Regions from separate parts of the Bradyrhizobium sp. 930_D9_N1_4 genome, predicted to be linked through region 3. Evidence: predicted binding sites of a transcription regulator. Region 3 holds the regulator's gene; each other region holds the start of a gene.

Region 1 (7,045 bases), 2.7 Mb from region 3:
CAGGATCTCACCATCGACGCGCTGGTGGCGCGCGCCCACGCGGCCGAGGTGCACGAGGTCATCCTGGCGCTGAACGCGACGGTCGACGGTCAGACCACCGCGCATTACATCACCGACCTGCTTCAGGACGCCAACGTCAAAGTAACCCGGCTCGCGCACGGTGTGCCGGTCGGTGGCGAGCTTGATTATCTCGATGAAGGTACGCTATCGGCCGCGATGCGGCAGCGGACCTTGTTCTAGCCATCCAGACTTACGGAACGGACGACATGACGAAACTTTTCGCCACACGCCTGGCTTTGGCCGCGACGATGCTGCTGCTGGTGACGCCGGCCATCGCCGCGCAGCAGGACGACGGCGCGCCGCCGCCGTCGAAGCCCGGCAAGCCGATCAACGCCGGCGAGGTGCTCTCGGGCGAGCTGAACGCGATGAAGGTGCGCGACGTCAAGAACGCCGGCAAGCGGATTGCGATGTACCAGATCACCTCCGAGCCGCGCCGCCTGCCGGCGCCGAGCGGATTGTGCAATCTCGAGACGGGTCCAGAGACGTTCCAGCTCGTCACCTCCAGCGACGCGCAGGCCACGCAGCTGAAATCGTTCGTCGGCAAGGAAATCTCGGTCAAGGTCGACGAGATCGCCTGCGCCAGCGATCCCGGCCAGATGAGCGAAGCCGTGATCACGAAGTGGAGCTTGATCAGGAAGCAGTAGGGGGGCGCGGCGCGCTCCACTCGCTCCGCCATCATTGCGAGACGAGCTGCCGTAGGGTGGGCAAAGGCGCAACGCGCCGTGCCCACCATCTGTTTCTAATTCATGGCGTGATGGTGGGCACGCTTCGCTTTGCCCACCCTACGGCACCGAGGGTGTGGCGCGTGTCGTCCTAAACCCTGACCGGCCCCAGCGCCTCGAAGTGCCCGCGCTTCTGCAGCCAGGCCAGCAGCACCAGGCTCGGGATCGCCACCAGCACGCAGATCACGAAGAACAGCGCCCAACCCGTCGTATCCGCCACGAAGCCGGCGCCCGACGACAGATAGGTCCGCCCCACCGCCGCCAGCGCGGTGAGCAGCGCATATTGCGTCGCCGTGTGCAGCGGGTTCTGGCACAGCGCCGAGAGATAGGCGACGAAGATCACGGTGCCGATCGCGCTGGTGAAGTTCTCGGCGCAGATGGCGAGCGCCAGCGCCCATTGATTGGTGCCGACGATGGCGAGCCAGGAGAAGGTCAGATTGGCCAGCGCCTGCACCACGCCGCCGATCCAGAGCGACATCGCCAGCGGATAACGCCGCGCGACGAAGCCGCCGGCAAAGCCGCCGATCAGCGTCGCCGCGAGGCCGACGCCCTTCACGATCGCCGCATAGTCGTTGCGGGTGAAGCCGAGGTCGATCACGAACGGCGCCGTCATCGTGCCTGAGAACGCGTCGGTGAACTTGAACAGCACGACGAAGGCGAGCGCGGCGAGAGCGTCCTTGCGCGACAGGAATTCGGAGAAGGCGCCGATCGCCGCGTTCAGCACGCGCGCGAACGCCGTCTCCGTTTGCGTCGAAGCTTCAGCCCGCATCGATTGTTCCGGCTCGGTCGCGGCCAGCGCCGTGATGGTCCCGATCAGCACCATCGATGCCATCACCACATAGCCCCACATCCAGGCCTGTGTGCGCGTGATGCCGGTGCCCTCGAAGCCGGAGACGATGAACAGCGCGCCCGCGGTCGAGACCAGCATGCCGATGCGATAGGCCGCAACGTAAGCCGCCATGCCGGCGGCCTGCTCGCTCTCGGGCAGGCTCTCGACGCGGAAGGCGTCGACCACGATGTCCTGCGTCGACGAGGTCGTCGCCACCAGCAGCGCGCCGAGCGCGACGTAGAACGGCGAGCGTGCCGGGTCGGTCATCGCCAGCAGCAGGATCGCGACGATCAGCAGCAATTGCGAGAACAGCAGCCAGCCGCGACGCCGCCCGAACGTGCGGGTGAACAGCGGGACATGCAGCGCATCCACCAGCGGCGCCCACAGGAATTTCAGCGTGTAGGGCGTGCCGACCAGCGCAAACAGCCCGATGGTCTTGAGGTCGACGCCGGCCTCCCGCATCCACACCAGCAGCGTCGAGCCCGACAGCGCCAGCGGCAGCCCTGAGGAGAAGCCGAGGAACAGCACGATCAGCACCCGCGGCTGCAGGTAAACAGCCAGGCTGTCGCGCCATGAGGTCGCAGGGGCGGAGGAAGCGGCAGGCGAGGTCGCGTCGGGTGCGGTCATGGGGAGGTGTTAGCAGATTCTGGGGGTGACTAGGGAGGTGTCGTCGCCCCTCTCGGTGTCATCGTTCGCGAAGGCGGACGATCCAGTAGCCGCCAGCGCCTCGGTTCAATCACAACCGCCGCGGCGTACTGGATGCCCCGCCTTCGCGGGGCATGACACCGTCATGGTGGGCCGGCAATTCCTGGATAAAGATCATCCCAATTCGGGTTGCTCTTCTCGATCAATCGGACTTTCCAGGCCCTATTCCACTTTTTGAGACGCTTTTCCCGCTTGATCGCGTTCTCTGGATCGTCGAACTGCTCAAAATAGACCAGCCTTGCCACGTCGTACTTTTCCGTGAAGCTCTCGATGACCTTCGACTTATGCTCTGCCACGCGGCGAATGAGATCACTCGTCACGCCAATATACAGCGTGCCACCAATCTTGCTGGCGAGTAATGTAGACGTAGTAGTGGCGTCCGCCCATGCGACCACACCTAACGGTGTCATCGTCCGCGAAGGCGGACGATCCAGTAATCACCAGCGTCTCGATTCAATCACAATCGCCGCAGGGTACTGGATACCCCGCTTTCGCGGGGTATGACAGCGTGCCTGGATCTACTCCCCCGCCTGGAGCTTCCTCGGAAACATCTCCGCCGCACCTGTTGCCACCAGATGCGGTCCGTCCGGCGCGTCCGCCTTGCTGAAATCGAGCTCCTCGATTCGCCCCGCGCGCTTCTCGATCTTGTCGGCGGAGATCAGGATCTGGCGGACGTCCTCGTTCGCGTCGGAGAAGTGCTTCTGCAATTTGACCACGCGGTCGCGCAGGCGGCCGAGATCGTCGCCGAGCTTGATCACTTCGGTCTGGATCTGGTCGGCGGCGTCGCGCATGCGCGCGTCCTTCATGATCTGCTGCATCACCTGGATTGCCAGCATCAGCAGCGACGGCGACACCAGCACCACGCGGGCGCGGTAAGCCTTCTGGATCACGTCGTCGAAACCGTCGTGGATCTCGGCGTAGACCGATTCCGACGGCACGAACATCAGCGCCATCTCCTGGGTCTCGCCGGTGACGAGATATTTTTCGGCGATGTCGCTGACATGCTTCATCACGTCGCCGCGCAGCCGCTGCGTGGCGATGCGCTTCTCCTCGTCGCTGCGGGCGTCGTGCAGCGCGGTCATCGCTTCCAGCGGGAATTTCGCGTCGATGCAGAGCGGTCGCTGGTCGGGCAGGAACACCACGCAGTCGGGCCGTTTTCCGGTCGAGAGCGTGAACTGGAATTCGTAGGCGCCCTTCGGCAAGCCGTCCTGGACGATCGCCTCCATCCGCGCCTGGCCGAAGGCGCCGCGCGACTGCTTGTTGGCGAGCACGTCGCGCAAGGTCGTCACCTGCGTGGTGAGGTCGGTGAGGTTCTTGTGGGCGCTGTCGATGATGCCGAGCCGCTCGTGCAGCGCGCGCAGGCTCTCCATGGTGTTGCGGGTCGAGTGTTCCATCGACTGGCCGACCCGATGCGTCACCGAATCCAGCCGTTCGTTGACCGCCCGCGCCATCTCGGCCTGGCGTCCCGCCAGCGCCTGGGTCATGGCATCGACCCGGCCGGAGGATTCGCTTTGGGCATGCAGGACCTGGCTGAGGCGCTCCTCGAGCTCGTCGGCCCGGATCGCATGCGCCATCGCGAGTTCCGCGCCGCGCCGCCCGGATCGCGCGATCACGACGGCAATCAGCACCAGCAGGATGAGGACGAGGGCGCCGAAGCCGATCAGCGCGTCGATGGTGCGCACCGGCCAGTCGCCCAGCATGAAAATGATCTCGTTCATGCCCGTACTTCTAAGCCGATTCGCTCGACCGCACGAACGAATAGCGAACATTTATGGTTAATAGCCCGCTAATTTTTATGGTTAACGAAAGGCGAAGTTTTATGGTTAGCGAAGGGTTAACGGGGTTCCTGTCTGCATTGACCGCATCCGGCATGCAGCTTAAATCGCGGCCATGGCCCTCAGAGAAATCATCATCCTGCCCGACAAGCAGCTGCGTCTGGTCTCCAAGCCGATCGAGAAGGTCACGCCGGAGATCCGCAAGCTTGCCGACGACATGTTCGAGACCATGTACGACGCCCCCGGCATTGGGCTGGCCGCAATCCAGATCGCGCAACCGCTGCGGCTGATCACCATGGACCTCGCCAAGCCGGACCCCGACGGCGAGACCAAGCCGCTGCCGCGCGTCTTCATCAATCCCGAGATCATCGCCTCCTCCGAGGACCTGTCGGTCTACGAGGAAGGCTGTCTCTCGATCCCCGAATATTACGAGGAGGTCGAGCGGCCGGCCAAGGTGCGCGTGCGGTTTACGGATCTGGACGGCAAGGTGCACGAGGAGGACGCCGAAGGCCTCTACGCCACCTGCATCCAGCACGAGATCGATCATCTCAACGGCGTGCTGTTCGTCGACTATCTGTCGAAGCTCAAGCGCGACCGCGTCATCAAGAAGTTCGAGAAAGCCGCCAAGCGCGCGGAGTAAGGTTCTCCGTTGATGCCCCTCCGCCTGATCTTCATGGGCACGCCCGATTTCTCCGTGCCGACGCTGCTCGAGCTGGTCTCGCACGGCCACGAGATCGTCGCCGTCTACACCCGCGCGCCGAAGCCCGGCGGGCGGCGCGGCCTGCAATTGCAGCCGACCCCGGTCGAGGAAGCCGCGCGAAGGCTCGGCGTGCCCGTGCTGACGCCGAAGACGCTGAAGACACCGGAGGCGCTGGAAGAGTTTCGCGCGTTCGACGCAGATGCGGCCGTCGTCGTCGCCTACGGCATGATCTTGCCGCAGGCGATTCTCGATGCGCCGAAGCTCGGCTGCTACAACCTCCACGGTTCGCTGCTGCCGCGCTGGCGCGGTGCCGCCCCCATCAACCGCGCGATCATGGAAGGCGATGCCGAGAGCGGCGTGATGGTGATGAAGATGGATGTCGGCCTCGATACCGGCGACGTTGCCATGGCCGAGCGGCTTCCGATCACCGACACCATGACCGCGGTCGATCTGCACGATCGCCTCTCTCGCCTCGGCGCCGACCTGATGGTGCGTGCGATGGCCGCGCTAGGGCGCGGCGGTTTGCAGCTCAAGAAGCAGAGCGAAGACGGCGTCACCTATGCCGCCAAGATCGACAAGGCCGAAGCGCGGATCGATTGGTCGAAACCCGCGCGCGCGGTGCTGCGTCACATCCACGGCCTGTCGCCGTTCCCGGGCGCGTGGGCCGAGCTCGACAATGCGCGGGTGAAAATCCTGCGTTGCGAACTCGCGAAAGGATCTGGCGAGCCCGGCGCGGTGCTGGACGATCAACTCACCATCGCCTGCGGCGAGGGCGCGATCCGCATTCTCGAGCTCCAGCGCGAGGGCAAGGCGCGGATGCAGACCATGGACTTTTTGCGTGGTGTGCCCGTGAAGCCGCCGATGCGGCTGGCCTGATGCCCCGCTACAAGCTCACCATCGAATATGACGGCGCGCCGTTCTTCGGCTGGCAGGTGCAGGACACGCTGCCGTCGGTGCAGGGCGCGCTGGAAGCGGCCGTGAAGGCGATGACCGGCACGGATTTGCGCGTGCACGGCGCCGGCCGCACCGATGCCGGCGTGCATGCGCGCGGCCAGGTTGCCCATGTCGATATCGACAAGCAGTTTCCGCAGGGCCGCTTTCGCGACGGCCTCAACGCGCATCTGCGCCCGCATCCGATCGCGGTGCTCGAGGCCGAGATCGTGCCTGATGCGTTCGAGGCGCGCTTCTCGGCCGTGAAGCGCCATTACCGCTATCGAATCGTCAATACGCGCGCCAACCTCGCGCTCGACATCGGCCATGCCTGGCGTGTGCCGCGCAAGCTCGATTCCGACGCGATGCACGCGGCGGCCCAGCGTCTGCTCGGCAAGCACGACTTCACGACCTTTCGCAACACCGAATGCCAGGCCAAGTCGCCGGAGAAAACGCTCGACCAGCTCGACGTGCTGCGCGACGGTCGCGAGATCAGCATCGTCACCTCGGCGCGCTCGTTCCTGCACAGCCAGGTGCGTTCGATGGTGGGATCGCTGGTCTGGGTCGGCGAAGGCCGCTGGACCGCCGACGATCTCTCCGCAGCACTCGCAGCGCGCAACCGTGCGGCGTGCGGCATCGTTGCCCCGCCGGATGGGCTGTATCTGATGAAGGTGGATTATTAGACGAGAAGCCGACGCCGGTGCCTCATCATCGGTGTCATGCCCCGCGAAGGCGGGGCATCCAGTACGCCGCGGCCTATCGAGGAATCACTGTCGTCTCGGAATACTGGATCGCCCGCCTTCGCGGGCGATGACAGCGGAGTGTGGACCGCCCGCTTTCGCGGACGATGACAGCGCAGCAGGTGGTGACGGCGGAGGACCTAAGTCCTACCCGAAATACCGCGTCAAAATCCCGCGATACACCTTTGTCAGCTTCTCCAAATCCACCACCGGCACGCGCTCGTTGACCTGGTGCATGGTCTGGCCGACCAGACCGAACTCGATCACCGGGCAGTAGCTGGAAATGAAACGCGCATCCGAGGTGCCGCCTGAGGTCGACAGCTCCGGCTTGCGCCCCGTCACCTCCTCGATCGCGGAGACCGCGAGATCGGTGAACGGGCCCGGTTTGGTCACGAACACGTTGGAGTTCGAGGGCTCCCAGACGATGCGGGCCTTGATGCGGTTGCCGCAGGCCTTGGTCAGCCGCGTCTCGATCAGCTCGCGCAGGCTCGCCTGGGTGTGGTTGTCATTGTAGCGGATGTTGAATTTGGCGCGGGCCTCGCCGGGGATGACGTTGTTGGCCTTGTTGCCGACGTCCACCGAAG
Region 2 (7,045 bases), 110 kb from region 3:
CAAAATCCTCGTCGCGGGTCTGCATGCCGGCGCGGCCCTTGCCGCCACGGCGCTGCGCCCGGTAGGCCGACAGCGGCACGCGCTTGACATAGCCGGCGTGGGAGACGGTGACCACCATGTCCTCGCGCTGGATCAGGTCTTCGTCCTCGACCTCGCCTTCCTGCTCGATGATCACGGTGCGGCGTGGCGTCGCGAACTCGGCCTTCACCTCGGCGAGCTCGGTCTTGATGATACCAAGCACGCGCTCGCGGGAGCGCAGGATGTCGAGATAATCGGCGATCTCGCCGGCGAGCTTGTCGAGTTCCTCGCGGATTTCGTCGCGACCGAGTGCGGTGAGGCGCTGAAGGCGCAGATCGAGAATCGCCCTCGCCTGCTCCATCGACAGCCGGATCGTGCCGTCCTCGCTGATGCGGTGACGGGGATCGTCGATCAGCGTCAGCATGTCCTCGACATCCCGCGCCGGCCAGTCGCGCGACATCAGGGTGTCGCGGGCGGTGGTCGGGTCGGGCGAGGTCCTGATGACGCGGATCATCTCGTCGATATTGGCGACCGCGATCGCCAGACCGACCAGGATATGCGCGCGATCGCGCGCCTTGGCGAGCAGGTACTTGGTGCGTCGCGTGACGACCCGCTCACGGAAGTCGACGAAGATCGCCAGCAGGTCCTTCAGATGCATGATCCGCGGACGGCCGCTGTCGAGCGCCACCATGTTGACGCCGAAGCTCGTCTGCAGCGGCGTGAATCGATAGAGCTGGTTCAGCACCACATCCGGCACGGCGTCGCGCTTCAACTCGATGACGACGCGGTAGCCGTCACGATCGGATTCATCGCGCAAATCGCCGATGCCCTCGATCTTCTTTTCCTTCACCAGCTCGGCGATGCGCTCGACCATCGTCGCCTTGTTCACCTGGTAGGGAATCTCGGTGATGATGATCGCCTCGCGCTCCTTGCGGATGGTCTCGATCGCGACCTTGCCGCGCATCATGACCGAGCCGCGGCCGAGGTGATAGGCGGCGCGGATGCCCTGCCGTCCGAGGATGACGCCGCCGGTCGGGAAATCCGGTCCCGGCACGATGTTGATGAGTTCGTCGATGGTGAGCGCGGGATTGTCGATCAGCGCGACGCAGGCGTCGATGACCTCGCCGAGATTGTGCGGCGGGATGTTGGTCGCCATGCCGACCGCGATGCCGCCGGCGCCGTTGACGAGCAGGTTCGGGAACTTGGCCGGCAGGACCGACGGCTCGGTCTCGTTGTTGTCGTAGTTCGGCTGGAAGTCGACGGTGTCCTTGTCGATGTCGGCCAGCAGGGCCAGCGCCGCCTTCGTCAGGCGCGCTTCGGTGTAACGATAGGCGGCCGGGGGATCGCCGTCGACTGAGCCGAAATTGCCCTGGCCGTCGATCAGCGGCACGCGCATCGAGAAGTCCTGCGCCATGCGGACCATGGCGTCGTAAATCGACTGGTCGCCGTGCGGGTGATACTTACCGATGACGTCGCCGACCACGCGGGCGGATTTGACGTACTTCTTGTCGGGCGTGTGCCCCTGCTCGTTCATCGAGTACAGGATGCGGCGGTGCACCGGCTTCAAGCCGTCGCGGGCATCGGGCAGCGCGCGCGCCACGATCACGCTCATGGCGTAGTCGAGATACGACTTCTTCATCTCCTCGAAGATGGAGACGGGGCGAATGTCCGAGGGTTGCGCCGGCTGGTCGCCGGGCTTGTTGTCGTCGTCAGCCAAGGGGAAATCCGGTGAGATTTTATCTGGGAATCATATAGCGCATCGCCCCCCCGATAACCACCCTTGCATGGCCAAGGGAAGCGCTTTTTCCCTTCGTTCTTTCATGGACTTACGGGATGGGCCGGAGGCTGTTCCAGCGCCCCGTTCCGGACACCGGCGGCACCGCGGCGCGGGCCCCGATGGCGGCCAGCGCTACGGCCCGAAAACCACTTCATGCATGATCCGGCCGGGCAGGAAGGTGAACAGCCCGGCAATCACGAGCGCGCCGAAGAAAATAGAGATCATCGTGATCTTGTGGCGCCGGACATTGCGGGTTCGCGCGGCCGTCACGCCCAATACGAGCATCACCAGCGCGAAGATCGAGAGCAGATGGATCGGGCTCCACGGACCGACCAGACGGATCTGGTGGATCCAGAACGAGCTGAGCGCCACGACCAGCATCAGCCCAACCCAGGTCCAGCCCAGAGCCCGGTGCGGCAGCGTTCCCTTGGGTGCGGCGAGCTGAACGATTCCGAGGACGAACGCAGCCATGGCCGCGAACGCGTGCAGCGGGATCGCCGGAGCAGCCTCAAGCAGCGGCGTCAGACTCACGCCTCATCCCCTCACGACGATGTCCCTGAGACGCAACATGAGCGCAGCCGGGAAACCCCAGTCTTCCCAGTCGACTGATAAGGATTGCTGACACTTCAGGAAAGCCGGCGCCGCGCTTGCGGCGCGCATGCTCTGGCAGTGGCCCAGCGGGCCTCAGAACGGGATATCGTCGTCCATGTCGTTGTTGCGGCCACCGCCACCGCCCGCGGCGACCGCACGGCGCGGCGCACTGCTGACGGGACCGGAGGAGCCGAAATCGCCGCCGGGCTCGTCGCCGAAGCTGCCGCCTCCCCCGCCGCTGCGACCGTCGAGCATCGTCAGGGTCGAGTTGAAGCCCTGCAGCACGACCTCGGTGGAGTATTTCTCGACGCCCGCTTGATCAGTCCATTTGCGGGTCTGGAGCGCACCCTCGATGTAAACCTTCGCGCCCTTCTTCAGGTACTGCTCGGCGACCTTGCAGAGCCCCTCATTGAAGATCACGACGCGATGCCACTCGGTCTTTTCCTTGCGCTCGCCGCTGTTCTTGTCACGCCAGGTCTCCGACGTCGCGATGCTCAGATTCGCGATCGGCCGCCCGTCCTGGGTGCGGCGGATTTCGGGATCCTTGCCGAGATTTCCAACCAGAATGACCTTGTTGACGCTTCCCGCCATCGCCGCTCTCCACTCCGAATGCCACTGAATTCAAAGGCTGAGCCCGCTTCCCGCGAGGCTCTGCCGCCCTGTTGAGGCGACCCTATACGCTTGCGAGGGCCGATCGCCCCACCGCGCCCTCGGTTATCCCCAAATATAGCACCGAACCAATCCTCGTTCCACATTTGTTCCAAATAAATCGCCACGACCCAAGCGTGCATGCCGGAACTCGATGTCACTGTTCACGCTGCAATGCATTGGAACTCCAATAGCCAAGAAAATACTTAACATTCATTAGCTTAGGACCACGACAGTGCGTCCGTGAGTGTTGCATTCCGGAGACGGACTCCCCCTTCCGATCGGAGTACGCTTCGCTTGGACTTGGATCATATGGGCGTCGCGCCTGATGACCGCTTCAGGGACTCCGGAAGCGGACAACACTGGGGAGACTGCAATGAAGAAAATTCTGTTCGGCACAATTGGAATTGTTGCGTTGGGGCTCTCGGCTCCGGCCGGTGCTGCGGACCTCGCTGCCCGTCCCTATACGAAGGCGCCGGTTGCGCCCCCCGCTCCGATCTATACCTGGACCGGTTTCTACGCCGGTATTCAGGGCGGCGGTGGCTGGGGCCGCAGCGACGAAACCTTCTTCGGCGCTCCGAATACGGCAATCTTCGCTGGTTCTCAGGACTACGACATCACCGGCGGCTTCGTCGGCGGCGTGTTCGGCTACAACTGGCAGTCGGGTCCGGTCGTGTTCGGCATCGAAGGCGATTACCACTGGTCTGATATCAGCGGCCGTTCAGCCGGGATCAATGCCGGCCTTGGCGACACCTACTTCACGAAGATCCGCAGCTTCGGCGATATCAAGGGCCGCCTCGGCTATTCGACCGGTCCCGCTCTATGGTTCGTCAGCGGCGGTGCGGCGGTCGGCGACATCCAACATCGCTATGACGGCATCCCCGGAAACGTCTTCGTGCAAAACGACTGGCGTTGGGGTTGGACCGTCGGTGCCGGCGCCGAATACATGTTCGCTCCGAACTGGTCCGCAAAGGTCGAGTACAACTATATCGATTTCGGCAACAGCGCCATTCAGTACAGCCCCGTAGCGACCAATCGCTCCGAGTGGAATGATACCGTGCACACGGTCAAGGCCGGTGTGAACTATCACTTCAACTGGGGCGCGCCCACGAGGTACTGATATCCCTCTGATATCTCATTAAGATCAAAGGCCGGCCTCGCGCCGGCCTTTTTCGTTTTCATGTGTGCAGGAGCAACAATGGGTCAGGCATTGTTACATTTTGTGGTTGCTGTGACTTTTGAGCGACACAACTTGCAGCTTTATTGATGTAGACCGTCAGCAGTTGGACCAACGCGTCCGCTGCCCTTCCACCGCACGGAAGGCAATATCAGAAACCGGGACTGGGATTTGTTGAAGATGAAAAAGGTTTTGTTGGCTTCGGCCTGTTTGTTCGCTCTCGCCGCTCCGGCTTCGGCCGCTGATCTGGCGGCCCGCCCCTACACCAAAGCTCCGGTGGCGATCTCCTCGATCTACAACTGGTCCGGCTTCTACATCGGCGCCAACGCCGGTGGTGGCTCGAGCCATAATTGCTGGGATCTCACCGCTGTCGGCGTCGCCGCAATTCCGGTCACGCCCGAGGGCTGTCACAATGCGACCGGCGCTATCGTCGGCGGTCAGATCGGCTATCGCTGGCAGTCGGCCAGCTGGGTGTTCGGCCTCGAAGCCCAGGGCGATTGGGCTGACCTGAAGGGCTCGAATACCAGCTCCCCGGCCGCTCTCGCGCCGCTGGTGAACAACACCAAGATCGACGCCATCGGCCTCTTCACCGGCCAGGTCGGTTACGCCTGGAATAACGTGCTCTGGTACGTGAAGGGCGGCGCGGCCGTCACCCACAACAAGTTCAATGGCTCGGTGGCTGGCGTTACGCTCGACACCGTGAACGACACGCGTTGGGGCGGCACCGTCGGCACCGGCATCGAGTTTGGCTTCGCTCCGAACTGGTCGGTCGCGGTCGAATACAACCACCTGTTCATGGGCAAGCACACCGACACCTTCACCTTCCTTGGCGTGACCACCCGCAGCGACAGCATCAAGCAGGACGTGGATATGGCCACGGTTCGCCTGAACTACACTTTCGGCGGCCCGATCGTCGCCAAGTACTGAGTTCAGTACTTAGCTCCAACGCCATCCGCGTTACGAAAGGCCGGCCTTGCGCCGGCCTTTTTGTTTTCGCGCGAGGGTGCGCCGGACCGTCAAGGAATCGTGGGGCGCAAATCGCCCACGCGAATTGGCTCGGTGCGTTGGGGACGTGAAATGAAAACATTGGCGCTCAAGACTCGGACGCTGAAGTCCTCGACACCAAATTCCTGGGCGCTGGCTGCGGTCAGCCTGTTCGCACTCGGCGCGGTCGCACCCGCCGGTGCCGCCGATATGCCACTCTACAAGGCGCCCGTGGCGCCTGTCCTCACCTATGACTGGAGCGGTATCTATGTCGGCATCAATGGCGGCGGCGGCCTGGCCCACGCCTGCTGGGGCGTGACCAGCGCGCTTGGCGTTGCGGTCGATCCGGCCGTCGGCGAAGGCTGTCACAATGCGGGCGGTGGCACGGTCGGCGGACAGCTCGGCTATCGCTGGCAGAAGTCGCGCTGGGTGTTCGGCATCGAGGGCCAGGGCAACTGGGCCGACTTCAAGGGCAACAATGTCAGCGTGGCGTTGGCGCCGATCACCAACCAGACCAGGATCGACAGCTTCGGTCTCTTCACCGGCCAGATGGGCTACGCCGTCAACAGCCTGTTGCTTTACGGCAAGGCCGGCGCCGCCGTAGCCCACAGCAAATACGACACCTTCTTTCCGGGCGCGCCCGCAGCGGCGGCGTTCAACAGCGTCAACCAGACCCGCTGGGGCTACACGGTCGGCATCGGCGTGGAATGGGGCTTTGCCGAAAACTGGTCGGTCGGCGGCGAGTACAACCACGTATTCCTCGGCCATCACAGCGCCGACTTCGCAACCCTCGTCGGCGGCTTCGCCCCGCGTACCGACCGGATCGGCCAGGACATCGACATGGGCCTGATTCGTATCAATTACCGCTGGGGCGGCCCGGTCGTTGCCAAATACTGACCCGGAGCATTGAGCCAGAGTTTCCGCAGGAACCTCCAAGTCCTGTCTCTGCGCGGATTGCCCCAAATCCGCATCCAAACGCGAACGAAGGGCCGGCCTCGCGCCGGCCCTTCGCATGTTCCGATTTGCCCGCTCCTGCCAGATGCCGCCAGCGCGCCAACAATCCGTTGACGATTCGCACACGCCACTGGAAATCCACTCCCGTTCTTCCTACGTTCGCTGACAACCCCATCGGCGCCGATCCCGGTTCCGGGCGAAGCGTGCCTTCTACGTTGGCGCGATCGCGCGCCCTTTGGAAATTTGCCCTCGGGATTCCTTGAGGACCACCAGGATGGATGAAGTGATCAAGGCGAAGCGCCAACAACCGAACGCCGGCTCCAGCCGGCACGCAATTACGATCCGTGGCGCGCGCGAGCACAACCTCAAGAATGTCGACGTCGAAATTCCCCGCGACAAGCTCGTGGTGTTCACCGGCCTCTCCGGCTCCGGCAAATCCTCGCTCGCCTTCGACACCATCTACGCCGAGGGCCAGCGCCGCTACGTCGAATCGCTATCCGCCTATGCCCGCCAGTTCCTGGAGATGATGCAGAAGCCCGACGTCGACCAGATCGACGGCCTCTCGCCGGCGATCTCGATCGAGCAGAAGACGACCTCGAAAAACCCGCGCTCGACCGTCGGCACCGTCACCGAAATCTACGACTACATGCGCCTGCTCTGGGCACGCGTCGGCGTACCCTATTCGCCCGCGACCGGCTTGCCGATCGAGAGCCAGACCGTCTCGCAGATGGTGGACCGCGTGCTGGCGCTGCCGGAAGGCACCCGCCTCTATCTGCTCGCGCCGGTCGTGCGCGGCCGCAAGGGCGAGTACCGCAAGGAGCTCGCCGAATGGCTCAAGAAGGGCTTTCAGCGCGTCAAGGTCGACGGCACCTTCCATGAGCTTGCGGAAGCGCCGA
Region 3 (7,045 bases):
ATGCAGAACATCGCAGAGCATATGGAAGTCATCGGCGCCGATGGCGTCCATGTCGGCACGGTCGACAAGGTCGAAGGCAACCGCATCAAGCTGACCAAAAAGGACAGCGGCGAGGGCAGCCACAAGGGCCATCACCACTTCATCGACAAGGGCCTCGTCGCCGGCGTCGAGGGCAACAAGGTCCGGCTCTCGGCCAAGGCGGATGTCGCCGTGACGATGGAAGAGGAAAAGTAGGGGCCACAACGCTCCGTTCCTGATCTGTACCGCTATTCTCGCGCCTGCACGTTCCGGTAGCTTCGGCTTTCGTTGCGTATCATCGGGTGCAGGGAATGGCGGATCCGGGCCGTCCGTTACGGTCGCAGGGGATCGCGGGGACTTGGCCCGTGGGCCGTACTGCGTCTGCGGGCGGTCTTGTGCCTGCAGGCTTCGATCTCTGGACATCGCTGGCCGAGACACTGCGAGCCTGGGTTGGCGCGGAGGCCGGCGCCGGGCGGCTGTTGCCGTGGGTGCCTGTCGCCTTCGGTTGCGGCATTGCGTTTTATTTTGCCGCCGATCACGAGCCGGTGCTTTGGGTCGTTGCCGCGACGGCGGTGGTGCTCACGCTCGGCGCGGTGCTGCTGCGGCGGAGCCGGCTGTTCGCGCCGGCGATCATGACTGCCGCGGTCGCGGCCGGCTTTGCGGTGGCGACCTGGAAAACGGCTCGCATCGCGCATCCCGTTTTGGCGAAACCGCTCTATTCGGTGGCGTTGTCCGGCTTCGTTGAAAGCCGCGATATCCGCGAGCGCACTGATCGTTTCGTGCTGCGCGTGACGTCGATGGAGGCGCAGCGCAGCGACGTCAAGCTGGAGCGGGTGCGGCTCTCGGTGCGCAAGGGGACCGCGCCCGAGGTCGGCAGCTTCGTGCAATTGAAGGCGCGGCTGATGCCGCCGATCTCGCCGGTTCGCCCCGGCAGCTATGATTTTTCGCGTGACATGTTTTTTCAAGGCATCGGCGCCTCCGGTTTCGTGATGGGCGCGATCGCGGCTGTGGCGCCGCCGGATACCGGCGGCCTGCGGCTGCGCTATGCCGCGTTCATGCAGGGCCTGCGCGATGCCATCGACGCGCGCATCCGTGCCACGCTCGAGGGCGACAATCGCGCGATCGCGACCGCGCTGCTCACCGGCCGGCGCGATGCGATCACCACGCCCGTCAACGATGCCATGTTCATCTCGGGCCTGGGCCACGTGCTCTCGATCTCCGGCTATCACATGGCCGTCGTCGCCGGCGTCGTGTTCTTCGCGGTGCGCGCGATGCTTGCGCTCATTCCGGGACTTGCGGTCGGCTTCGCCATCAAGAAATGGTCGGCGGCCGCCGCGCTGGTCGCGGCCGCCTTCTATCTGCTGCTGTCGGGCGCGGAGGTCGCCACGCAAAGATCGTTCTTCATGACGGCGGTGGTGCTGATCGCGGTGATGGTCGATCGCCGCGCCGTCACATTTCGCACGTTGGCCGTGGCGGCGCTTGTCGTTCTCGCGGTCGCGCCGGAATCGCTGGTGCATCCGAGTTTCCAGATGTCGTTTGCCGCGACGCTCGGGCTCGTGGCGCTGGTGCAGATCGGCATGCCGAACCTGTTTGCCTCGCCCGATCATTCGGCGACCGCGCGCATTGCGATGTGGGGCGGCCGCGAGATCGCGATGCTGTTCCTGGCTTCGCTGATCGCGGGGCTTGCGACCACGCCCTATGCCGCCTTCCATTTCCACCGCGTCACGCCCTACGGCGTGCTCGCCAATCTCGGCGCGATGCCGGTGGTCTCGGCGCTGGTGATGCCGGCCGGGCTGCTGGGGCTGCTCGCAGCGCCGTTCGGGCTCGACGGCGTGTTCTGGTGGCTGATGGGGATCGGCATCGACTGGATGGTGGCGGTGTCGCGCTGGGTGGCTTCATTGCCGGGCGCGGTCGGCCGCATCCCGGCCTTCGGCATCGTGCCGCTGATCCTGGCCAGTCTCGGGATCATCGTGATGGGCCTGCTGCGCACCCCGCTGCGATGGTCCGGCGCGCTGGTGCTGCTGGCTGCGATCGCCTGGGGGCTATCAGTGCGGCAGCCCGACGTCCTGATCGCCGGGGACGGCCAGAGCGTGGCGGTGCGTGGCGAGGACGGGCGCCTGCATCTGATCAGGGCCGGCAAGGACAGCTTTCTGCTGAAGGAGTGGCTGGCTGCGGACGCCGATCCGCGCGACGCCGGCAGCGCCTCGCTGGCCCATGGTGTGTCGTGCGACGAGGCCGGCTGCGTGACGCCGCTCGCCGACGGCCGCCTGGTCGCGCTGGCCTTGCGCATCGATTCCCTGGCGGATGATTGCAGCCGTGCCGCGCTGGTGGTGACGGCGCGGCCCGCGCCGCCGGATTGCGCGGCGATGGTGGTCGATCGTCCACGTCTCGCTGCCCAAGGCGCGCTCGCGCTGACACGGCGCGGCGACGGCTTTGCGGTCCAGGCGGTGAAAGCCAGAGGCACCGACCGTCCGTGGTCGCCGGCGATCGCAGGCGAAGCGGATTTCGACGGAAGCCTTACACCGAAGACGGCTGCGCCTCGCAGCAGGGACGCGACGCCATCGGAAGCCGACTTGCAGGCTGAGGATTGAGCGGACCTGCTACAGGTACCAGACCAGCATGGCGTCGAGCCCTGTGCTCCCGATCACCGGCAGGGCCACCATCCGGCTCAAGCCGGCCGCGCGGGCCTCGGAGCCTGCGATCGAGCCGTCATGCGCGAGGTCCTCGTTGAGCGCGGGCATGCCGGTGACCCAGGCCCCGCCGATGCTGCCTTCGCCTTTGGCAATCGATTTCGTTTCGTAGAGCGCGGCGAGGTCGGTCTGCGCGCTGCAATCGCCGGCGCGAAAGATCAATGCCGAACGAGCCTCGTTCGGGACCCAGATCTCGAAGCGTCGTGCGATCGGGGTTGCCTGCGCCGACAGGAAGGTTAGCACCCAAGTGTGGTCATTGCCGGTCCGGTAGGGGACGCCGACGCCGAGATTGATGCCGATCTTGGCGGCGTCCTCCCAGCGCAGAAAGCTCTTGGCGTCGTGCAGGTCCCTGATGATCAGCGGCAGGCCGGCTTTCCAGGTGCGGCCGGGCAGGCCGAAGCCGCGCGGAAATTTGGTGTGGCGGGAGTTGAATTCGAACATCTCCGCCGCGCCGTAATAGCCGTCGACGAGTCCCATCTCGTGGGAGATTTCGGCGTCGTTGTGCCAGAGCTCGATCGCGCCGACATGGGCCTCGTCGTCGCCGCAGAACAGCACCATGACGGCCTGCAGGAATTCGCCGGCAAACAGCGGCACGGCCACGCCGCAGGTGAGGCCAGCCGCGAGCGCCTGATCGGTTCGCTTGAAATAGGAGTTGGCGAATTTGGTGAGGATCACGGGGTGGCCGCTTGCCCAGGCCTTGCCGGGAAGGCCCTCGTCATATCCGAAGCGCAGAGTCTCGCTCATGGTCTTGAAGGCGGAGAGGCCCTCGTCGCCGTAGAGGCCGCCACCGAATTCCAGCCGCATGCGCGTCCGGTCGGGCACCCAGAGTTCAACGACGCGAATGAAGGTTTTCATCGAACGTGTCCGCCGCCTCAAGCCCGACCAGCATCGGCTATTTGCTTGCGAAACGGACGTTCAAAATTCAGGCAGGACAGCGCAAACTTCGTGCGGCGGGAGCTGTGTCGGCGTGGCCCGCCCCATGGGGTTTCGCGGGACACAAGTGCCACCATCTCGCCGGCCTCGGCCGGCGATGGCGATTTCAATCCTCACCCCGACCTCTCGGCCGGAGATGCTGTCTCAGCCGATCGGCAGGCGCGGGGTCGTTGGCCGGCCGTCGGAGATGATCTGCGGTTTGTGCTCGCGCTCACCGGTCGGCAGGGTCACCGGCAGTTGCAGCACGGTCGCGCGCTGGCCCTCGACGAGCTGCGTCACCAGCACATATTTGCCGTCGGGAAATTCGATTGCGTCATGATGGCGGTCGGGGATGTGCGGATCGATCTTGCCGAACTTGCCGACACGCGAGTTGATCGTGCGTGTCCAGATCCAGCGATTGTCGTAGCGGACGTTGTCGGCGAAGGCGAGCTCCGTTCCCGGCAGCAGGCAGACGGCGATCGTCGGATCGGCTGCGGAGGCAAAGCCGCGCGTCGAGGTGCCGCGGAAGTTCGTCGAGACGATGGTCTCGCCGACCTCTGCGGGACGCGATGCGATGGCGTGCAGGCTGTAGTCACACATCGGGGGTGCTCCTCATTCCGGGATAGCGACCCGCGTCTCCTCTCGAGGCGCAGGCCTCCATCAGAGTGGAAGCATCGAAGCGTCTGCCCGGTTGTAGGCAAATCTGCGGCTCGCCGCCGCAGCCGCGATCACATTATCGAGGTCACTGGGAACAAGGCCCGCTCACACGCATGCGAGAGTCGCGTCTCAGCGCCCCGCAGGTGCCGACCAGCCCGAATATGGCCAGCCCGGCTGCGATGGCTGCGCGGCGGCATCGTGGGCGTTGCGAACCTGTGTGCGCATCGCCGTCTCCTTGCGGACATGGTGCCGCGATGGCGTGGCGACGGCTTGCGACGCTGATGCTGCGACCAGCGCCGCCGCGACTGTCCTGAAGATGATCTTGCGCATGATTTCTCCTCGAGACCTTAAAGCCTGCGAAGCGATGCTGCTTCGCGCGGGCGTGCCGAGGATCTAGCGCTGGAGGAGAGGCCGGATAATCTGCGCGAAACTAGAAAGACTATCCAGCGGGAGCGGACAATCGTCCGCTCCAATTGTTGATCGCGATCGTGGATCGCGTGAGCGCGGGTGGGCCAAGCGCTTTCGAGATCAGTACTTGCGATACAGCCCGATCAGCTTGCCCTGTATCTTGACCCGGTTGGGCGGCAGGATGCGCACCTCATAGGCCGCGTTGGCGGGCTCGAGCGCGATGGAGGCGCCGCGGCGGCGGAAGCGCTTCAGGGTCGCTTCCTCGTCGTCGATCAGCGCCACCACGATGTCGCCGGTATCGGCGCTCTCGTTGCGCTGGATCAGCGCCATGTCGCCGTCGAGGATGCCGGCTTCCACCATGGAATCGCCGCGCACTTCGAGCGCGTAATGCTCGCCCGAGCCGAGCATGTCGGGCGGGACGCTGATGGTGTGGCTGCGGGTCTGCAACGCCTCGATCGGCGTACCTGCCGCGATCCGGCCCATCACGGGCACCGCGACGGGGCGCTCGCCCTCGTCGGCGGACGGGCTGGAGGTCGTGCGCACCTTGCCGAGATTGCCCTCGATGACGCTCGGCGTGAAGCCGCGGCGGTTGCCGGCAGCGGCCTGAAGCTCGGGCAGCTTGATCACCTCGATGGCGCGGGCACGGTTGGGCAGGCGACGGATGAAGCCGCGCTCCTCGAGTGCGGTGATCAGGCGATGGATGCCCGACTTGGAGCGCAGGTCGAGCGCGTCCTTCATCTCGTCGAAGGAGGGCGGCACGCCGCTTTCCTTCAGCCGCTCGCTGATGAACCGCAGGAGCTCGTATTGTTTGCGCGTTAACATCTCGACCAAAATCCCCCGGTTGATGTCGTTCGATTCCGAGACGCTGAATTCAGCGATAAGCCGCTACATGCTCGAAACAAATCATGAACGGACACTATATGTTCGATACATGTTCCGCAACTGCTTAATTTACCGTGAACGCGACAAAGTTCGCGGAACGCATGCGAACGACGCGATCAGACGGGCAGTCGCAACACCTCGCAAGGCGAGCCTTGCTCGGCCTTCGGCGCGAACGGTGCGCGCACGAGAAGTGCCTGTGCCGCAGCGAGATTCGCAAGCAGCGAAGAATCCTGGTGATTGACCGGAAGGGCGATCAGCGCACCGTCGTCGCGCCACGCGAGGCGCGCGCGCAGGTAATCCTCGCGCTGGTCATTGGCGCCGACATCGCCGCCGAGCACGGCGCGTTCGCGGCGATGATGAATCGTCGAACGGCCCGCGAGCGCGCGAATCAGCGGAACCATGAACAGGAAGCCGCAAACGTAGGATGATACGGGATTGCCGGGGAGGCCGATCACGCGCATCGGACCGAGTTGCCCATTCATCATCGGCTTGCCCGGCCGCATCGCGATCTTCCAGAACGCCATGGAGATACCTTCGTCCCTGAGCGCCTGCTGCACCAGATCATGGTCGCCGACCGAGGCGCCGCCGGTCGTGATCAGGATGTCGGCGCCGCTCTCCCGCGCGCGGCGGATGCCCGCGCTGGTGGCTTCCAGGGTGTCGGCGGCAATTCCGAGATCGACGGTGTCCGCGCCCTCGCTGCGGGCGAGCGCGTGCAGTGCGTAGCCGTTGGAATAGACGATCTGGCCATGGCCGGGCGTGGTGCCCGGCATCACCAATTCATCGCCGGTGGCGAGGATCGCGACCTTCGGACGGCGGCAGACGGGCAACAGCGGGTAATTCATGCCGGCAGCGAGGGCGAGGTCTCGCTCGGTCAACCGGATTCCCTTGCGCAGGAGCACATCGCCCTCGCGAAAATCGACGCCGGCTGGGCGGATGTGCCGCCCCGTCAGCGCCGCTTCCTTGATCGTGATGCGCTTGCCGTCGGCGACCGTGTCCTCCTGGATCACGACCGCATCAGCGCCATCGGGGACGACGCCGCCGGTGAAGATCCGCACGGCTTCGCCGGCGCCGACCGATCCCGCGAACGGCCGGCCTGCCGCGACCTCGCCGATCACGGTGAGCGTGGCATCGACTTTCGCCGCGTCGACGGTGCGCACCGCATAGCCGTCCATCGCCGACATCGCCTGCGGCGGCTGCGTGCGTCGTGCAGCAACGTCGCGTGCGAGCACGCGGTGAAAGGCCTGGTCGAGAGCGACCGTCTCTTCCGGCAGCGGCTGCACGCCGGCAAGCACCGCGGCGAGCGCGTCGGAAACCGGCATCAGGGCCACGGTGAACTCCCGCAACAAATCGAAGGATTCGGTTGGCAAGGTTCTAGCCGAGCGGAGGGGCTGAAGCAAAACGGGCTTCTCAATGGAGTGGGAAGCCACACTTCCTTTCGGCGCCGGCTCGGCTTATCTTCCTGTCCATGACGAAACTGC
Region 4 (7,045 bases), 1.5 Mb from region 3:
CTGGCGTACGACACCATCAAGGTGAACTACGCCGGCTATTGGGCGGCGGAGGAGGGGCGGCGGGTGGTACTGTAGGCCGCCGCCACGTGCAAGTTCCCTACCAGGCTCCGGCAACCATCAAGGCGGCGATGGTCACGCAGGAGAGACAGGCGATCGACACAGCGTAGAACTCGGGTGTGTTCAATGTTGGCTCCTGAAAAATACCGTCGCCGCGTTGAACGCTGACTATTTCCTGACGCGCTTCAGGTCTGCCTCGTGGCCGGCGTCCAGCGTGCCGGCATCATCCGGACCAGGGGGATCGTCGGCTGCTTGCAAGAGTTCGGGATGTTTGCCCGTGAGCAGAAGCTGTTTGCGCATTTCAGCAAGGCGAGCGCGGCAAAATTCCTTGTAGAGCAATTCGAATAGGGCGGGCATCGGCACCCCCATTGGCTGGAATTCACGATCTGAATGAATTCCGATCTCTGCTGGATGGCTTCGCAATGTGAGCCGATCCTGTGAGTGTTGATCGTCGGTCAATCATCGAATTAAGGCGTGAAAGCAGCGTGAAACGCGATGGCGGCGGGTAAGGGTACGCCACACGACAAGATAATCTCGCGGAAAAATCAACGAGAGGTTCGCGCATTGCGTGAACCTCTCGCTCGTTTCTCCGATCTCGCGAGCCACTCGTGGCAAAGGAGCGAGGCGCGACTTGATCGCTCACGTCCCGTAAGTCGATCCCTTCGGCAGCGGAAACACGGGGTCCTGGGTCCGGATGTTCGTCGGCCACACCACCGAGATGTGTTCGCCGGCGTTCTGCATCACCACAGGCGTCGAGCGCTCGTTCTGGCCCGACATCGGGGTGCCCGGCGGGAAGAATTTGACGCCATAGCCCTGGATGGTGCCGCCGGCGGGAATGTCGACGTCGAGTGCGGCCTTGCGGATGGATTCGGGCTCGAAGCTGCCGTATTTCTCCTTGGCAACAGGCAGCACGTTGTTGAGCAGCAACCAGGTCTGGTTGAAGCCCATCGAGCAATGCGGCGGCACGTCGGTTGCGCCGGTCTTGGCCTTGTAGCGTGTGACCATCGCTTTGGTCAGATCGCCGATCCCCGGCGCCAGTTTTGCCGGGTCGAGCAGCTGCGCCGGCACCGGATCGATGTTGCAGAAATTGTCGATGTCGGGTCCGAAGGTCGCGCGCAGCTTGTCGAGCTGGCTGTAGCCGGCGCCCGCACCGAACAGCATCTTGAAGCGCAGGCCGCTCTCGCGGGCCTGGCGCAGGAACAGGGTGATGTCGGGGTTGTAGCCGGCATGCGAGATCACATCGACCTTGGCGCGCTTGAGCTTGGTCACGAGCACGGAGAGGTCGGGCGCGGACGCCGAGTAGCCCTCGCGCATCACCACCTGGATGCCGGCCTGCTTGGCATAGGCCTCATCGGCTGCGGCGACGCCGACGCCATAAGGCCCATCCTCATGAATCAGCGCGACCTTGACCTCGCCCGGCTCCATGCCAAGTTTTGTCTTCGCATGCTCGGCGATGAAGCCCGCGAACGCCTGGCCGTACTGGTCGGAATGGATCTGCGCGCGAAACACGTATTGCAGGTTCTTGTCCTTGAACACGGCGGTCGAGACCGCGGTCGTGATCCAGAGGATCTTCTTCTGCTGCTCGACCTTGGCCGCCATCGGCACCGCGTGGGCGCTGGAATAGACGCCGTTGATGATGTCGATCTTTTCCTGGCTGATCAGCCGCTCGGCCTCGTTGATGGCGACATCGGCCTTGCTTTGCGAGTCCGCCGCGACAGGCACGATCTTGGTCTTGCCGCCGATGCCGCCCTTCTCATTGACGAGGTCGATGGCGATCTGCGCGCCGACCGAGGAGGCGACCGAGCCGCCGGCGGCGAACGGGCCGGTGAGATCGTAGATCAGGCCGATGCGCAAATTCTCGGCTTGCGCCTGGGCGCGGGTCCAATCGAGGCTGAGTGTGGCGGCGGCAGCCGCCGTACCCTTCAGCAGCTGCCTGCGTGAAGTCGGCATCCTATCCTCCCTCAAAACCGTTTGTTGATTGGTCTTATTATTTTTTTGCGAAGTATGGGGAGGGGGGAGGCGGAAAGTCAACATGGCGAAAGTCTGGGGCGGTGCTCCCGGACATTGAACGCAATTGCGAGATGATCGGCGATGCGATCGCGCGCGTTATTGTTTCAAGCGGCGGGCAAGATAGTGCCCGGTTTTTCCGCCGGCCTTCTCGTCTTCCTTGGCGACCTGATGCGGCGTCCCCGATGCGACGATCTTGCCGCCCTCGGCGCCGGCGCCGGGGCCGAGATCGATGATCCAGTCGCTGTGCGAGATGACGTCCATGTCATGCTCGACCACGACCACGCTGTTGCCGGCGTCCACGATCCGCTGGAGCTGCGCGATCAATCGCTCGACATCCCGGGGATGAAGGCCGGTGGTCGGCTCGTCGAGGACATAGAGCGTGTGGCCACGTTGCGGGCGCATCAGCTCGGTTGCGAGCTTGATGCGCTGGGCTTCGCCGCCGGACAATTCGGTAGCGGACTGGCCAAGCCGGATATAGCCGAGGCCGACCTCGCGGACCACCGATAGCGACCGGTTCAGGGCGGAATCGTCGCGGAAGAAGTCGAAGGCGTCGTCAACGCGCATCGCCAGCACATCCGCGATCGACTTCTCGCGGATCTTCACCTCGAGCGTCTTGTCGTTGTAGCGCGCGCCCTTGCAGGTCGGGCAGGGTGCATAGACGCTGGGCAGGAACAGAAGCTCGACGCAGACGAAGCCTTCGCCCTCGCAGGTCGCACACCGGCCCTTCGCGACATTGAACGAGAAGCGTCCGGCATCGTAGCGGCGGGACTTGGCCTGCGGCGTTGCCGCGAACAGTTTTCGCACATGGTCGAACAGGCCGGTATAGGTCGCAAGGTTGGATCGCGGCGTGCGGCCGATCGGCTTCTGATCAACCACGACGAGACGATTGACCTGGTCGAGACCGGCAATCACCTTGCCGCCTAATGTCTCGACCGTGGGAGCCAGACTGTCGTCGTCGGCATCAGCGGCAAGTGTGTGGCCGAGATGCGCGGCCACAGCCTCGACGAGGAACTGGCTGATCAGGCTCGATTTGCCCGACCCCGACACACCAGTGATGCTGGCGAGGACGCCGAGCGGGATATCGACGTCGAGGCCGCGAAGATTGTTACGGGTCACGCCCCTGACTTTCAGATGCCCCTTCGGCTCGCGGCGGGTTGTCGGCAACGGCTTTCGTGAATGTGCGAGATATTGGGCGGTTCGCGATTGCGCGATCTCGCCGAGCCCGGCTGGCGGCCCGCTGTAGAGAATGAGTCCTCCGGCGTCGCCTGCGTCCGGTCCGACATCCACGAGCCAGTCAGCGCGCCTGATCACCTCGATCTCGTGTTCGACCACGAAGATCGAATTGCCCGCACGCTTCAGCCGGTCCAGCGCCCGCAGCAGCGCCTCGGTGTCGGCGGGATGCAGGCCCGCGGACGGCTCGTCGAGCACGTAGACGACGCCGAACAGATTGGAGCGGACCTGCGTCGCAAGACGCAACCGCTGCAGCTCGCCCGGCGACAGCGTCGGCGTGCTGCGCTCGCAGGCGAGATAGCCAAGGCCGAGGTCGAGCAGCACAGCCAGTCGTGCCGACAAATCCTCGCAGATCCGCCTGGCGACCACGATTCTCTCCGATGTGCCATTCGCCGTCGCGAACGGCGTCATCAGCTCTTGCAGCTGCTTGAGCGGCAAATGCGACATCTCGGCGATGTTGAGGCCGGCGAACTTGACCTTGAGCGCCTCGGGCTTGAGCCTTGTGCCATGGCAGGTCGGGCAGTCCTGCGTGATCATGAATTGCGCGACGCGGCGCTTCATCATCGCGCTCTCGGACTTGGCGTAGGTCTGCATGACGTAACGCTTCGCGCCGGTGAACGTGCCCTGGTAGCTCGGCTCCTCCTTGCGGCGCAGCGCCCGCTTGACCTCGGTGGCGTCGTAACCGGCATAGACGGGAACGGTCGGCTGCTCCTCCGTGAACAGGATCCAGTCGCGGTCCTTTTTCGGGAGCTCGCGCCAGGGCTTGTCCACGTCGTAGCCCAGCGTCGTCAGGATATCCCTCAGGTTTTGTCCCTGCCACGCGCTCGGCCAGGCCGCGACCGCGCGCTCGCGGATCGTTTTGGTGTCGTCGGGCACCATGGATTTTTCGGAGACATCGAGCATCCGGCCGATGCCGTGGCAGGTCGGGCAGGCACCCTCCGGTGTGTTCGGCGAGAATGATTCCGCATAAAGCAGCGATTGTCCTCGCGGATAGTCGCCGGCGCGGGAATAGAGCATCCGGAGCAGGTTCGAGATGGTCGTCACGCTGCCGACGGATGACCTCGTCGTCGGCGCGCCGCGTTGCTGCTGGAGCGCGACGGCAGGCGGCAGGCCTTCGATGTCGTCGACTTCGGGGATCTGCATCTGGTGGAAGAGGCGCCGTGCGTAGGGCGAGACAGATTCCAGATAGCGCCGTTGCGCCTCGGCATAGATCGTTCCAAAGGCGAGCGAGGATTTTCCCGAGCCCGACACGCCCGTGAAGACGACGAGGGCGTTGCGGGGAATGCGGACATCGACGTTCTTGAGGTTGTGCTCGCGCGCGCCGCGGACCCGGACGAACCCGTCGTCCTGTATCAGGCTCTTCGGCTGCTTTGGTCGATCGTCCATCTGGCTCCTCCGGTCCCGCGGGGGACTAACCGAAAGATCGCAGGATGGGTCCTCCGATGCCAGTGTGCCAGTTCCGTTCTGCACAAAGTGAAGGCCCGTCGCGGGACAGCGACGGGCCTTGCAGGGGCGTGTTGGGCTGCCGGCCGATGCCGGCGATTACTGCGACAGCTTCACGAAGCCCGGAAATTTCATCTTGCCCTCGGCGATCTTCTCGGGCCAGACCACGACCTGCTTGCTGTCCTGCCATTGGAAGACGAGGCCCGACACGGTGGTGGGGCCGGACTTGATGCCGTGAGTGAACTCGTCGTCCTTGCCGTAGAACTGAATGCGGCCGATCGTGCCCTCGTAATCGGTCTTCTCGAGTTCAGTGACCATCTTGTCGGGATCGGTCGAGCCGGCGCGCTTGATCGCTTCCGTAATGAAGTAGACCTCGTCATAGGCGGTGTAGCCGGTATAGGCCGGCGGCGAGCCGAACTTGGCCTTGAAGGCGGCTGCGAACGGCTTTGTCTTGGCGGTCACGGCGACATCGGGCGTCGCCACCGCCAGTGACGGCACGCCGTCGGCGGCGCCATTGGTGTCCTTCCAGAAGGTCGGGCTCAGCGCCTGCGCGCTGATGCCGAACATGGGGATCGGCACCTGCTGGTTCTTCCACTGCACCGTCGGCTGCACCCCGACATGCGAGATGCCGGTGACGATTACGTCGGGCTTCTTGGCCTCGATGTTGTTGAAGATCGGCGTGAAGTCGGTGGTGTCGGGCGAGAAGCGCACATGCTCGACGACCTTCAGCCCGGCCTTGGGCAGGCACGCCTCGTAGCCGACATCGAGCGGCTTGGTCCAGGCGGCGTCCTCGCTCATGATCGCGACGGTCTTGAACTTGAGCTTGTCGACCAGGAGATCCTTGGCGGCGTCGCAGACGAGCTGCGCCTGAGCTGCCGAAGTCAGGTAGCCGTGGAAGGTGTATTTGTTCTTCTCGTAATCGTTGTGGATCGCCTTGGTGATCTCGTTCGACGCGGCGCCGGGGGTGATCAACGGCATCTTCAGACGCGCCGCCCAGGGCTCGAGCGCCAGCACGACCTCGGAGATGTAGCTCGCGATCACGGCGGAGACCTTGTCCTCGCTCACCGCACGCTGGAACGCGCGCACGGAATCGGCCGAGGAGCTCTTGTTGTCGTAGGTGACGATCTCGACCTTGCGACCGAGGATGCCGCCCTTGGCGTTGATCTCGTCGGCAGCGATCTGCGCGCCACCGGGCGTCGCAGCACCCGCGATCGATTGCACCTCGGCGATGACGCCGATCTTGATCGGATCGTTCGACTGCGCGTAGGCGGGCGCAGCGAGGCACAGCGCCAGCGCGGAGGTGAGGAGACTGCTGTTGAGGAGTGTTGATGATCGCATGGTCGTTTCCTTTCTATGTTTCTTGTTGATGTTGAGGACTCACAGAAAATCGGCGCCGGCCTCGCTCGCGAAGCGGCCGGGATCGCCCTCCCAGACGATCCTTGCATGCTCCAGCACATAGACACGGTCGGCATGCGGCAGCGCGAAGGTCACGTTCTGCTCGCCGAGCAGGACCGTGATCGCGGTGGTCTCCCGCAGCTTCGTCAGCGCCTTGGACAATTGCTCGAGGATGACGGGGGCGAGGCCCAGTGTCGGCTCGTCCAGGATCAGGATCTGCGGCTGCATCATCAGCGCGCGGCCGATCGCCAGCATCTGCTGTTCGCCGCCGGAGAGCGTCTGCGCCATCTGGCCCTGACGCTCCTTCAGGATCGGGAATAGCTCGAACAGCCAGGTGAGCTGCGTGGCGCGCTTGTCGTCGGCCAGATGCTGGCCGCCGAGATCGAGATTTTCGCGCACGCTCATCTCGCCGAACAGCTCGCGCGATTCCGGGCACTGCACGAGGCCGCTGCGCGCGATCTTTGCGGGGCTCGTGCCGCGCAATTTGTCGCCGCCGCGCACGATCTCGCCGCTATAGGGCAGGAAGCCGGAGATGGTGTTGAACAGCGTGGTCTTGCCGGCGCCGTTCAGCCCGACGATCGAGACGAACTCGCCTTCGTGGACGTGGATCGAGACGTTCTCCAGCGCCTGGGCCTTGCCGTAGAACACGCTGACGTTCTCGACCTGGAGCAGCGGCACCTTGTCCTTGAAGCTGGTCTCGGGCCGGGCATGGGTCTCGATGGCGCCGCCGAGATAGACCCGGCGCACCGTCTCGTTCTTCATGACGTCCTCGGCCTTGCCGGTGACGATCTCCTCGCCGAGATACATCGCGAGCACGCGGTCGACGAGGGCTGCGACGCTCTTGACGTTGTGGTCGACCAGCATCACGGCGCGGCCGTCATCGCGAAAGCTGCGGATCAGGTCGGAGAAG

Evidence for each region. The regulator LexA, encoded in region 3, represses DNA repair genes until DNA is damaged. The targets are predictions, from matches to a motif close to TGTTCNNNNTGTGTTCNG.
Region 1: the regulator LexA is predicted to act here: its motif matches at 4,067-4,084, upstream of AB7532_RS32930 (DNA recombination protein RmuC).
Region 2: the regulator LexA is predicted to act here: its motif matches at 3,132-3,149, upstream of AB7532_RS19310 (single-stranded DNA-binding protein).
Region 4: the regulator LexA is predicted to act here: its motif matches at 4,747-4,764, upstream of uvrA (excinuclease ABC subunit UvrA).

Annotation. Positions count from the first base shown of each region.
Region 1 covers NZ_CP197236.1:6,921,588-6,928,632, reverse strand. The annotation lists gene recR (recombination mediator RecR) at 1-240, shown strand, start outside; gene AB7532_RS32945 (hypothetical protein) at 267-704, shown strand; gene AB7532_RS32940 (AmpG family muropeptide MFS transporter) at 874-2,238, opposite strand; partial or broken gene AB7532_RS32935 (GIY-YIG nuclease family protein) at 2,400-2,703, opposite strand; gene AB7532_RS32930 (DNA recombination protein RmuC) at 2,835-4,034, opposite strand; gene def (peptide deformylase) at 4,207-4,731, shown strand; gene fmt (methionyl-tRNA formyltransferase) at 4,744-5,667, shown strand; gene truA (tRNA pseudouridine(38-40) synthase TruA) at 5,667-6,404, shown strand; gene dapE (succinyl-diaminopimelate desuccinylase) at 6,609-7,045, opposite strand, start outside.
Region 2 covers NZ_CP197236.1:4,100,233-4,107,277, forward strand. The annotation lists gene gyrA (DNA gyrase subunit A) at 1-1,735, opposite strand, end outside; gene AB7532_RS19305 (DUF2306 domain-containing protein) at 1,928-2,326, opposite strand; gene AB7532_RS19310 (single-stranded DNA-binding protein) at 2,480-2,977, opposite strand; gene AB7532_RS19315 (outer membrane protein) at 3,411-4,154, shown strand; gene AB7532_RS19320 (outer membrane protein) at 4,392-5,138, shown strand; gene AB7532_RS19325 (outer membrane protein) at 5,289-6,092, shown strand; gene uvrA (excinuclease ABC subunit UvrA) at 6,424-7,045, shown strand, end outside.
Region 3 covers NZ_CP197236.1:4,206,500-4,213,544, reverse strand. The annotation lists gene AB7532_RS19825 (DUF2171 domain-containing protein) at 1-234, shown strand; gene AB7532_RS19820 (ComEC/Rec2 family competence protein) at 330-2,609, shown strand; gene AB7532_RS19815 (GAF domain-containing protein) at 2,619-3,563, opposite strand; gene AB7532_RS19810 (hypothetical protein) at 3,786-4,220, opposite strand; gene AB7532_RS19805 (hypothetical protein) at 4,407-4,607, opposite strand; gene lexA (transcriptional repressor LexA) at 4,806-5,507, opposite strand; gene AB7532_RS19795 (molybdopterin molybdotransferase MoeA) at 5,684-6,895, opposite strand; gene AB7532_RS19790 (hypothetical protein) at 7,033-7,045, shown strand, end outside.
Region 4 covers NZ_CP197236.1:5,675,847-5,682,891, reverse strand. The annotation lists gene AB7532_RS27060 (Gfo/Idh/MocA family protein) at 1-75, shown strand, start outside; gene AB7532_RS27055 (hypothetical protein) at 226-516, opposite strand; gene AB7532_RS27050 (ABC transporter substrate-binding protein) at 697-2,007, opposite strand; gene uvrA (excinuclease ABC subunit UvrA) at 2,164-4,683, opposite strand; gene AB7532_RS27040 (ABC transporter substrate-binding protein) at 4,840-6,078, opposite strand; gene AB7532_RS27035 (ATP-binding cassette domain-containing protein) at 6,118-7,045, opposite strand, start outside.